DNA from 4 places in the Shewanella sp. ISS20 genome. Region 2 is predicted to be linked to each of the others. Evidence: predicted binding sites of a transcription regulator. Region 2 holds the regulator's gene; each other region holds the start of a gene.
What was found. Region 2 encodes LexA, which represses DNA repair genes until DNA is damaged. Its sites were predicted from a motif close to TACTGTATNNNNATACAGTA; they were not measured.
Positions count from the first base shown of each region.

Region 1 (3,217 bases), 110 kb from region 2:
CGGCCGCGTAACTGGTGCAACTGCGCGAGCCCCAAACGCTCTGGGTTATCAATAATCATTAAGCTGGCATTGGGTACATCAACGCCCACTTCAATCACAGTGGTCGCTACCAGTAAATCAATATTACCTTGCTTGAAATCACCCATGACTTGTTGTTTTTCAGCGCTTTTCATGCGGCCATGAACTAAACCAATACTGAGTTCTGGCAGTAATAACTTAAGCTCAGATGCGGTATCTTCAGCCGCTTGGCATTCAAGTACTTCAGATTCTTCAATCAAGGTGCACACCCAATAGGCTTGGCGCTTATCGTTAATGGCCGCTTGTTTTACGCGCTCAATGACTTCTAGGCGGCGGCTATCAGCAACTGCCACTGTGGTTATTGGCGTTCGCCCCGGTGGCAGCTCATCTATGATGGAGGTATCTAAATCTGCATACGCCGTCATGGCCAGAGTTCGCGGAATTGGCGTTGCCGTCATGATCAGTTGATGCGGATAAAAGCCTTGATGTAAGCCTTTCTCTCTTAAGCCTAAACGCTGATGCACGCCGAATCTGTGCTGCTCATCGATAATGACCAAGGCTAAATGCTTGAACTGTACTTGCTCTTGAAAAATGGCGTGGGTGCCAACCACCATTTGCGCTTCACCGCTAGCAATGCGCTCTAAACTTGTGACTCTGGCCTTGCCTTTAAGCTTGCCGGCTAACCAGCCCACTTGAACGCCTAAGGGCGCGAACCAAGCGTTAAAAGTATTGGCGTGCTGCTCAGCAAGTAGTTCCGTAGGCGCCATTAAAGCCACCTGAAAACCATTAGCTATGGCTTTTAACGCGGCAAGCGCTGCCACTAAGGTTTTACCTGAACCAACATCCCCTTGCACTAAGCGCATCATAGGTTGGCTGAGCTGCATATCATGATGAATATCCGCTACCACTCTTTGCTGTGCGCCTGTGGGGGTAAACGGCAGGCTTTCAAGAAAAGGAATAGTCAGTGCGCTAGCATCGGCCATGGCAATGGCACTATCGCGATTACTGCGTTGGCGTAATTGCAGCATAGATAAATTGTGCGCCAGTAACTCTTCTTGAATTAAGCGTTGCTGCGCCGGATGTTGGCCTTGCTCTAATTGCCACAGCGCGACAACAGCTGGTGGGCGATGTAATAAGCGCAGCGCATCACTGAGTTGTAAGTGATTAGGGCGCAAGGGCTCTGGCAATAATTCCGGCAGGCTGCCTTGGGCTAATAACTCAAGTACTTGGTTGGTGAGTTTTTTCCAGCTGCTTTGCTTTAATCCCTCAGTGGTGGGATACACAGGTGTTAAGCTTTCTTCGGCCGTAAAAATTTCACCCGCATGCACTAGTTTATATTCGGGATGAACGATTTCTAACTGGTGCTGGCCGCGCCTAATTTCACCATAAGCCCTAATAAACATGCCATTTTGCATGCTATTACGCTGGGCGGCGCTAAAGTTGAAAAATCTTAGGGTAGCGCTGCCGCTTGCATCTTGCACCTGACAAACCAGCATACGCTTGCGCCCTTGCAGGACTTGGCTTGAGATGATTTCAGCTTCAAGAGTCGCCTGATGGCCTGGCAATAATTGCGCAATAGGATAAATACGGGTGCGGTCTTCGTAGCGCAGAGGTAAGTGGAACAGCAGATCCTGAACAGTGTGAATGCCTAGCTTGCTGAGCTTTTCAGCCATTTTAGTAGCAACACCTTTAAGCTCGGTGATTGCCATAAGATCCAATTGTGGCAACGCTTCAGTACCCAATCACTGTGAATTTATACATATATTAACAGAGTCTGGGTTTTAGGCAATCAATGGCGTATTGCTTGAGGGAAGGAGCTGGGATCAAAAAGGCATAAACGATACATCTGATGCTGCTAGAAGCCAATGTCAGCACTGATTGCTGACATTGGTTTAGCAAGCTTAAGTGTTTTGATGTCTTGCTAGGCCAATACGACAAGCCATGCAATTAAGATGGTTATTAGATAGTTACTTGGCTAATTAAATAACTAATGTAAGCAATATAACCCACTAACATAACAGCCCCTTCTCGGCGACCTAAACGCAAGCCAGTATAAGCAAAAGGCAATAAGATAGCCGCTAACGCTAACATCACAATAAAGTCTAAGCTTTGAAATCCGGCTGACGAGATAGGTGAAATTAAGGCGGTAATACCTAAAATTCCCAGAATGTTAAAAATGTTAGAGCCAACTACGTTGCCAATGGCGATATCACTTTGGCCTTTGAGGGCGGCAAGCACTGAGGTTACAAATTCAGGCATACTGGTGCCGATAGCGACAATCGTTAAGCCAATAATAACTTCACTAATCCCAAAGGTACGGGCTAAATCCACCGCGCCATCCACAAACAAAATGCCGCCACCCACTAATAAGGCAATTCCGCCGACAATCAGTAATATTGATAACCACGGCGCTTGTGGTGAGTTATCAATTTCTACTTCGGTATTCTGTTTTTTGGAGTCTATATAGCTAAAGACTAAATAGGCAATTAACAGCCCAAATAACAGTGCGCCATCGAAATTCGATAACTCGCCATCAATTAATACTACCCATAACAAGATGCTCACGGCAATCATGATGGGAATATCACGCTTAACCATTTGCGATTGCACTGTGATTGGGCGGATTAACGCGGTAATCGCCAAAATTAAGCCAATATTGGCAATGTTGGAACCAATCACATTGCCTAATGCTATGCCTGAATTGCCTGCCAAAGCTGACTTTACACTGACGGCGAGTTCTGGGGCACTGGTGCCACACGCGACAATAGTAAGACCGATAACGAGTGGGGTAATGCCTAAGCGTAAAGCTAGGGCACTAGCACCACGTACCATAGCTTCCGCGCCTAAGGTGAGAATAATAAAACCGCCGATGAGCGATAAAAAAATCATCATGTTATTGTTATGTCCTTATAAAAATGACAGCCGGTCAATCGCTTGACTGGCTTGGCATTCGATTACTGAAAAAGATCCTCGTTCGGCGAATCTTTAAAAAGATCGCTGTTATCTGTTTGCTCACTCACATATTCAGTCGGTTCAGTCCCCGCAGTAAAATACTCAAAACGGCTGGTGTAATCGGTTTTATGGGTAAGCTTGCCAGTGGCGCGATCAATTCGCACAGACACTATGCCAGCAGGTGGTTGACTTGCCTTTTCTGGCACGCCTTCAAGCGCATGTTTCATAAAATCATTCCACGCCGGGC
Region 1 is NZ_JAWRZK010000001.1:3,197,623-3,200,839, forward strand. Features, by position in the region: gene recG (ATP-dependent DNA helicase RecG) at 1-1,745, opposite strand, end outside; gene AC1HDP_RS14540 (calcium/sodium antiporter) at 1,978-2,910, opposite strand; gene AC1HDP_RS14545 (penicillin-binding protein 1A) at 2,973-3,217, opposite strand, start outside.
Region 1: recG (ATP-dependent DNA helicase RecG) is a predicted target of LexA. The motif match lies at 1,762-1,781, and genes of this name have one in related genera.

Region 2 (3,217 bases):
TTAATATGAGTCATCACCTTATTAGCTAAGCCATTGACCACAGGGGTTAACCAGCTTGGCTTAGCCTGCGGATTGGTGCTCATTTGCTCACGCCAATCAGCTACATGCTCATTCAGGTAGCTTTGAATGGTAATAGGCTCGCCAAAATTCACATAACCTTGACCAAAGTTACCTAATTTACGGATGGCACCAAATACTTGCCATAGCGACTCTTTTTGCTTCTTTTTGCCACTTAACTCTTTGTGATAGGTCGCGACTTCCATCACATGGTCATAACCTAAATACACAGGCACTAAAGTGATAGGACGCTCAATGCCGCGCAGCACTGAATTTAACGTCATGGCTAACATGCCGGTTTTAGGGGTTAGCAAGCGCCCAGTACGCGAGCGACCACCTTCAGTAAAGTATTCAACTGAATAGCCTTTAGTGAACAGTTGGTCTAAATATTCACGAAAGACTGCGGTATATAATTTGTTGCCGTTAAAACTGCGACGAATAAAGAAGGCGCCGCCACGTCTAAACAAAGGCCCCGCCGGCCAGAAATTAAGATTGATACCCGCAGCAATATGCGGTGGCACCATACCTTGGAAATATAAAATGTAAGACAGCAGCAAATAGTCCATGTGACTGCGATGACAAGGCACATACACGATTTCATGGCCATCATGGTGCAACTGGCGCACATGTTCCGCGCCCTTAATATTGATGCCCTTGTAGAGCTTATTCCAAAGCCATGTCAGCATGCGTTCGGCAATTCTTACCAAGCTATCAGAATAATCCGCCGCGATTTCATCAATATATTCAACAGCCTTAGCCTTAGCTTCGGCATGAGTAATTTTTTTGGATTGAACTTCCTCATCAATCGCCTTCTGCACTGCTTCGGAATTAATGAGGGCATGAAATAAATTCTGACGACTTGGCAGCGACGGCCCTGTCATCACTTTGCGCTGACGGCTAAAGTGAACCCTAGCAACGCGCGCAAGTTTATGGGCAATCTGCTGATCCGTGCCATGCTCGTCAGCCATATAGCGCAGCGACACAGCATTAGAGAATTGCACAAAATTATGGCGACCTAAGAATAAGATCATAAAAAATTTGCGCAGCCAATTAGGATCTTCGCGCTCTAACACCGCGGCCTTCATAGTGTCATCTTCTTTACCTGGTGTCCGTCCCCAAAACAGACTCACAGGTACAAGTTGAATTTCCAAATCAGGATTAGCTCTGTGCATTTGCAGCAGAGTTTTAAATTCACTTAAGAAGGCATCACTTGATGGCCGATTGCCAAACATAGGTTTAGCGCGATTTAAGCACACAACTCGCGGCAGTGCTTTGCCGTGGCATTCCAACTCATCGTAAGGGCTAGGTAAACCAAACTTATCGGTGACATCGCTCAAGGCGGCCATATCGCTGAAAGATTCAGTTTTCATTACATAAATGAGCGGTTTTTTAGGATCAAGATTTAGATCGGCAAAGGGATCTGTTGGCACAACGATTGTGTGCACTAGCTTGCGCTGAAACCAGCGCAACACTGTCATTACGAAAGAGTCTTGTTTGGCCATTGTTATTATGCAATTCAGGTCACGTTAATAGTCCTATAGAATACCAGAACAGGCTACTTGATAGCGAATCTCTACTTAAAACAAACCTTGGCGAATACTTGCGCCAGCACAAATACTGTATATACTAACAGTAACTGTATAGAAAGACAGGAACCAACATGAGACCTTTAACACCCCGCCAAGCAGAGATTTTAGAACTGATTAAACGCAATATCAGCGAAACTGGTATGCCGCCAACTCGTGCAGAAATTGCGACTCAGTTAGGGTTTCGCAGTGCCAATGCCGCCGAAGAGCATTTAAAAGCGCTGGCAAAAAAAGGGTGTATTGAAATCATGCCTGGTACTTCTCGCGGTATTCGTCTGCCGCCCGAAGAAGTGGTAGAAATTGAGACTGGTCTGCCACTCATTGGCCAAGTTGCTGCGGGCGAGCCTATTCTTGCCCAGCAACATGTCGAAAGTTATTTTCAAGTTGATGCCACTATGTTCCATCCTGCCGCCGACTTCTTATTAAAAGTTCGCGGCGATAGCATGAAGAACATCGGCATTCTCGAAGGTGATTTGCTAGCCGTGCATAAAATGCAAGAAGCTCGCAATGGCCAAATTGTGGTGGCTCGAGTTGATGATGACGTCACAGTTAAGCGCTTTGAAAAGAAAGGGAGAATAATTTATCTACACCCTGAAAATGATGAATACTCCCCGATAGTTGTTGATCCTAGCTATCAAGAACTGACCATAGAAGGCTTAGCCGTAGGCATTATTCGTAATGGTGGTTGGCTATGACCACCAAAACATCAACCACATCAGGTCACCCCGGATTATGGTGCGCTAATACTCGGCGCGTTCATCAAACCATGATAGAAAGCTTACCAACCCAAGGCCAAGGGCGAATTGAGCTTGAAAAAATTGCCCCACAACTGGTGCGTCTCAGTCACCAAGGCCAATGGATAGTCTTAATTAATCCGCCCAACATAGGTTATAAAACCATGTTGGCCGCGGCTGGGGTTCGCTTAGATAGAGTTTTACTCGTAAAAGCCAAAGATGAAGTTGAAGCCTTATGGGCGAGTGAAATTGCCCTTACCAATGGTACCTGCAGCGCCGTATTAACTTGGGTTTCTATGTTAGATCAACGCGATCAGCGCCGCATGCAATTAGTTGAACGCAATGCTCGGGCGATTGGCTTTATTTTTGAACATGTAAACCTAACGCTTGGTGACGAGCTCGCATTTAAAGCCCCGCAGACCTTACTGCGTGCCATGCATTAGCACCTAAACATAATCTAAAAATCTAAGCTCGAAATTCACTAATTCAAAATCTAGGCTCGCAGCCTAAGCTCAAAATTTAAATGCAAACCAAGTTCAGCCCAACATAGTGCTGCAGATTAAATTCTGCAGGCATGTCTTAGCTATTACTCATCATCGCCACCAGCATTCATTTCAGTCAGCAAGCCACGCCCTATACTTTCAATCTTTATTGATTTCTAAATTTATGACTTTTCAGCTATATATCTATGGTATGGAAAATTAAGTTGCTGCTAACTTTAATGAATAATGGATTTATCTGATTAACGATTAGTGTCCAATATCGGGCAGCATCATCAAGAATACCTTGGTGCTAGCCTCAAAACACTTGCCGTCATCGTTTGCTGTTGTGGGAACCGAA
Region 2 is NZ_JAWRZK010000001.1:3,091,141-3,094,357, reverse strand. Features, by position in the region: gene plsB (glycerol-3-phosphate 1-O-acyltransferase PlsB) at 1-1,559, opposite strand, end outside; gene lexA (transcriptional repressor LexA) at 1,718-2,338, shown strand; gene AC1HDP_RS14090 (SulA-like leucine-rich domain-containing protein) at 2,335-2,820, shown strand.

Region 3 (3,217 bases), 1.0 Mb from region 2:
TATGGCTCAATGACTAACCAAGGTTTGATGTTTATTTCTGTGTGCTGTAATCCAAGTCACTTTGAATTGATGCTGCGTAGCATGATCCATGGTGACGGTCACGGGCATCACGATCACTTACTGCACTTTACCCGTGCAGTCACAGGTTCAGCGTTCTTCGCGCCGTCATTAGATTTCATGCTAAGAGATCTTGATTGAACCTAGACTGATGTTTTAGAGACTAAAAACGCACCATTAGGTGCGTGAGAGTATCGCTTGGAACCCTTGATGCATAAGGGATTGCAAAAAACATTGTCCACACATCGACCACAACTGTTAGGACACAATAAAAAACCGCCTTCATTGGCGGTTTTTCTTTCTAGCGAATATTTGACGCTGTTTGATTGAAAATATCACTATCCATTTCAATCCCTATGAACCTGCGCCCTAATTTTAACGCCGCTTTACCTGTTGAACCACTACCCATGAAACAATCCAGCACAACATCGTTTTCTCGACTGCTTGCCTTAATAATATGCTCAAGCATTGGTGCTGGCTTTTCGCATGGGTGCTTGCCAGGATAATACTGAACGGCAGCAAATGACCAGACATCAGTAAACGGCACTTCTTTAGTTACACTGAACGGCCTTTTAAGTCGATGATATTCTTCTTTTAAATCATCATGCTGACGAACCAACGTCAAGTAGTCATCATTTAACGCAGTAAATTGACCGGATAACTCCTCGTGAGAAACCTCAAGCGCTGGGTGTTCATACTGTCTAAACAGTGCCTGCAGTTGTTTATATTGCTCTTTAGATGGTAATTTCCACTGTGAACAACTAAACCAATGTGAGGACATTTGAGTGCCTGTCACCTTATTGATCTCTTTAGCTGGTACGTTCAGTCGCTCTTTAGCATCTTTGAAGTAATTTATAAGAGGAGCAAAGACTTTGGTTTTTAAGTCCTGGCACTTTGCTTGATAATTCGATGCACCTTTAGCGAAACCTTCAGAGCCATAGTGGCCACACATGATAACTCGCTCTGTTGCGGGGAAAAATGTGCGTAGAGCTTCTTTGCAAGTACGATTCCAAGGGCCACTTGGCTTTGTCCATATGATATGGCTTAGTACGTCAAAGCGTTGCTTAAGCAGCATCTCAGTTTCTGCGCCAAGGCGAGAGCTACAGAACAAGTACAAAGTTCCTGATGGTTTTAATACACGCCATAATTCTAAGGCCACATTATCAAGCCAGGACAAAAATTCTGCTTGAGTAGCCCATTGGTTATCCCAAGCATCTCGCTTTACTTTGTAGTAAGGCGGGTCGGTAACAATAAGGTCAATGCTATTATCAGATAAAGTCTTTAATGCTGTTAAGCAATCACTGTTGAGAATCGTTAATTTCTTTGGCATTACTGTAATTTCCAGCGTGGACACTCGGGGTGTTCTGGTCAGTAATAAATTTGCAACGTGGGCATTTTATGTTGATACGGCCATATTCGATATAACACAGTTTTTTGTTACATCGAGAGCAATGTACTGATTTCATGCACAATCTCTGTATGCTGTATAAAAACACAGTTTAGCAGTTTTTTTATAGCGCCAGCACTATAAAATATTGTTGTTAAGAAGGAAAATACGGTATGAGATCGGGTTGTTTAGTCGCTGACGCAAATCAATCTAGGACTGTAGTGGTCAACCTTCCCGCTTTGGATGCAACAAGAAGGCTGGAGGCTAGATATCTCCAGCTACCCGAGTATGCCATTTCATTTTCATCAATTGATTTATATTTGTACAAATATCAGTGCATTTAAGGGATAATCATAAAAACTAATTCATGGATAGGAAAAATAATGCCTTGTAATAATCAACACTTAAGAATTATTGATGAAGATACACTTACGACTCTTGAAGGTCATCAAATGCATCATCATGGACGTCACAAATGCTGCCAATGTGCTTATAATTCAGGCTATGAACAAGGTATTGTTCTAAAAGAGAATATAGTTTTAGATATTGATAATTTAGGCAGCAGTCAAGCCAATATTGATGGTCGTCACAAAAGCGTTCATCAAGCATTTGCACTTGGTTACACTCATGGAGTTCGCGATTTCATAAATAACCAATAATGTACCTTTTGAATTAAGGGGTAATTCAACTATCCCTTCCCCCTAAGAATAATGCCGCTTAATTTGTGAGCAATACATTGTTTCCGCACACGATCTTAAGCACTAAAAATAGCGCATGATAAAAATGTTACGCGTTGCGAATCCGTCTTAAAGCGTTTGTTATGTTTACAATTCAACATTAGGTTCGTGAGAGTATAGCCTGAAACCCTTGATGCATAAGGGATTGCAAAAAACATTGTCCACACATCGACCACAACTGTTAGCACACAATAAAAAACCGCCTTCATTGGCGGTTTTTTATCTAACAAATTCTGATCTTATTTGTTTGAGATGCTTTAATGGCTCAAGACAATTTGGATAGTTAGTTTTCTAACTCTATTCAGCTTGAGTGTTTTCAATACCATTAATGTTTTGGTAGTTATTGCGAAATAGATCACTTAAACCTAAGTTGAAGACAGATATCCAAATAGTGAACATTGTTTTCATTGTAATACAACCCATAATTGAATGAAGCTTTACTACCACGACCCGTTGATGTTGGAGTTTCAAATTTGAGGTTTTTAAATAGGTAGTCTTGTAAGGCGTTCCAATTGTATAAATGGTAACAGACTACATCTCCCTTCGATTTTACAATAATGTAACCACCTGAAGCATCATAAACTCCTGTCCATGCTTTTTTAGGTTGCATACCGAGAGCTGCGTCAACAATAAGTCTCTTCATTTTATATTGATAAAAATCTAATCGTCTTTTAGGACAGCTCGTTTCAAAGTTACATGGATTGCGTTCAGAAACCACATCTACAATTTCTTTTAATCCAGATATTTTATTTTGCATAAACACGAATAAGCATTCGGCTAAAAAAATATCCATTGTTGAATCTATAAGCTGTAAATTTTCTCTAAAATAAATACTTTTTACTGTTTTAAATTTTAAGTCAAAACCTGCTTCGATAAGTTTGTTAATTCTTTCTTTCGGTCCAACCTTTAATTCCGCACCATCATCAGTAGTGGTAATTGGAGCTAACGATTTCTGCATGTCTGCAACGTTAGTGTTTGTTTTGCAGGCTATTTTATATTGAAAAAGAGTTTGGCCAGATGCGTTAATTAATGATGC
Region 3 is NZ_JAWRZK010000001.1:2,060,999-2,064,215, reverse strand. Features, by position in the region: gene AC1HDP_RS09620 (Dyp-type peroxidase) at 1-198, shown strand, start outside; gene AC1HDP_RS09615 (DNA-methyltransferase) at 359-1,387, opposite strand; gene AC1HDP_RS09610 (hypothetical protein) at 1,828-2,103, shown strand; gene AC1HDP_RS09605 (HpaII family restriction endonuclease) at 2,537-3,217, opposite strand, start outside.
Region 3: AC1HDP_RS09615 (DNA-methyltransferase) is a predicted target of LexA. The motif match lies at 1,538-1,557, and genes of this name have one in related genera.

Region 4 (3,217 bases), 1.7 Mb from region 2:
TTTTATCTCTCGCTGACTAATGGCTTCTAACTGCGATTCCCAGTGCGCCGTCATATCAGGAATAGTCATGCGCTTAGGGAGCGAGCAAATAAGCTCAGTGCCAACCTCGGTCGCTCGAATATCTTTGCCTTGGCGAGTTAAAAACTGACGTTTAAATAGCAGTTCAATAATGCCTGCTCGCGTGGCTTCTGTACCTAAACCATCAGTATCGCGTAACACTTTTTTAATGGCAGGATCGGTCACATGGCGCGCAATACCTGTCATGGCCGAGAGTAAGCTAGCATCATTAAAAAATTTAGGTGCTGTCGTTTGTTTTTCGACTAAATCGGCTTGCTGACAATGAACGCCATCGCCAATCGCCACCTGTGGCAAACTGAAGGCAGAAAACTCACTCTCGCCTTGAGGATTAGATTTAGTCGGAAATAACACTTTCCAGCCTAGGGCAACCACATCCTTTTGTTTGGCAATGAATAATCCACCGGCGACTTCAGTATCTATTTGTTTATCCACGTATTCAAAATGCGGATAAAACTGAATTAAATACTGCCGCGCTACTAGCTCATAAATGTTGTTTTCGGCGCTAGAGAGGCGACTTAAATCTGTGGCTTTCGCGGTCGGGATTATCGCGTGGTGAGCACTGATTTTACTATCATTCCACGCCTTAGATTTAAGGCTAACATTGGCATTGTTCGCCGCATCTTGTAAAGCCGCGCAAGAATGGCGGATGGCGCTAATGACTTGCGGCACATCATTTAAATGCTCTTTTGGTAAATAGCGGCAATCAGAACGCGGATAAGTGATGAGCTTATGGCGCTCATACAATTGCTGACAAGTATCAAGCACGCTTTGAGCGCTCATGCCAAAGCGTTTGGCGGCATCAATTTGTAAGGCTGATAAACTATAAGGCAGTGGTGGCGGCGTGGCTTTTTTGGCTTGGGTGACATTGACTATTTTGCCCGTTTGCCCTTGTACCCGTGAGATAACATTCAAGGCTAATGCCTTTGATAATACTCGATTATCTTCATCCATATAAGGCTCACACGCGGCACTCGGGCGCCATTTGGCCTGATAAGACTCATTGCTGGCAGTCAAGAAAGTTGCCAGCACTTCATAAAAAGGTTTAGAGACGAAGTCGGCAATTTCAAGGTCACGGTGAACGATTAAGCCTAATACCGGGGTCTGCACGCGGCCGATAGATAACACGCCGTTATAGCCTGATTGGCGCCCTTGCAGAGTGCATAGGCGCGTCATATTAATGCCATACAGCCAATCGGCTCGAGCTCGAGCTAACGCTGAGGTTGCTAAGGGAATAAAGTCGGTATTTTTTCTTAGATTATTGAGCGCCTTTTTAACTGCTACTGGATTTAAATCGCTAATTAAGCAGCGCAATACTTCAGCTTTTTTGGCTTTAGATACGCCACAATGATTAATGACTTCATCAATCAATATCTGCCCGACCCTATCAGGGTCGCCCATGTTGACTAACACATCAGCGTCTTTAATGAGTTTCTTGACCACAGTAAATTGCTTTTTAGTGTTAGCCTTAACCACCAATTTCCATTCAGTGGGTACAATCGGCAAATGCTCTAACGCCCATTTTTTATAATCTGGGTTATAGGCTTCAGGCTCAGCTTGTTCCAATAAATGGCCAATACACCAAGTGACTACATCGCCATTGCCGGCCTTGATATAGCCATCATGTTGTTGATGGGGTTTAGGTAGCACATCAACCAATGCTCGGCCTAAACTGGGTTTTTCTGCAATAAATAATCTCACACTGACTTACCTGCTCTAAAGCTCACGATATTATCCAGACGGCGGCGTTAATTGGCTTGGTAACCCCGAATGAGTTCAGCCATGGGCTCAAGTAGATGGCCATCAAACTGCCAATCAGTACACCCATAGTGACGTTAACAACATCGACACCGAAGCACTGGATAAATTTACAGTAACCTTAGCGTTTGTTATTAGTTTCGGCAAGAAAAAAACCACAGCCAAGGCTGTGGTTTTAATTAAATGACTAGCAATGATGCCATTTATCCCTTACGGGTGGCAGACATTGTGCAATTCAAGGTTAGTGCCTAGGTCTTTATTGCGGGTAGTCTTGCTGTTGTCATTACGCTGCGCGGTTAATTGATCAAGGTAAGCTTGGTCAACATCGTTAGTAATGTAGATACCATCAAATACTGAGGTTTCAAAACGGGCAATGTCCGGATTTTCTTGTCTAACGGCGGCAATCAAATCGGGCAAGTCTTGGAAGATAATGCCATCAGCGCCAATAATCTGGGCAATTTCATCGGCATCGCGACCATGAGCAATCAGCTCATTAGTGGTTGGCATATCAATGCCATAGACGTTAGGGAAGCGAATTTCAGGGGCGGCCGAGGCAAAATACACCTTGTTAGCACCTGCTTCTCTTGCCATTTCAATAATTTGCTCTGAAGTAGTACCGCGAACTATCGAATCATCCACCAGCAAGACATTTTTACCGTAAAACTCAGTATTAATGGCATTGAGCTTACGACGGACTGATTTTTTACGTTCTTGCTGACCAGGCATAATAAAGGTACGGCCAATATAGCGGTTTTTAACAAAGCCTTGGCGATAAGGTAAGTCCATTTCACGAGCGATTTCGAGCGCGATATCACATGAGGTTTCTGGAATAGGAATGACCACATCAATATCATGCTCATACCATTCTTTCTTAATCTTCTTACCTAAATAAGTGCCCATATTAACGCGACTCGCATATACAGAGACTTTATCTATGGTTGAATCTGGACGTGCAAAATACACATATTCAAAGATGCATGGGCTGTAACTTGGCGCTTCTGCGCATTGGCGGGTAAATAGGCGGCCATCTAAGGTGATAAAGATGGCTTCACCTGGAGCGACATCGCGTATTACTTCAAAACCGACAGCGTCCAAGGCCACACTTTCAGAAGCCACCATGTACTCAGTGCCTTTGGCAGTTTCATTTTTACCTAGCATTAATGGCCGAATACCAAAGGGATCGCGAAACGCCAGCAAACCTTGACCGATAATCATGGCCACTACGGCATAGGCGCCGCGGGTTTGTTGATGCAAGTGAGCTACAGCAGAAAAGACTTCATCTTCAGACAAAATCAAGCCTTTAGTTTGCTGCAGTTCATCCGCCAATAAGTTAAGTAACACTTCAGAATCTGAGGTGGTATTCACATGGCGACGTTTTTTAAGT
Region 4 is NZ_JAWRZK010000001.1:1,440,629-1,443,845, forward strand. Features, by position in the region: gene AC1HDP_RS06525 (DNA topoisomerase III) at 1-1,776, opposite strand, end outside; gene purF (amidophosphoribosyltransferase) at 2,044-3,217, opposite strand, start outside.
Region 4: AC1HDP_RS06525 (DNA topoisomerase III) is a predicted target of LexA. The motif match lies at 1,932-1,951, and genes of this name have one in related genera.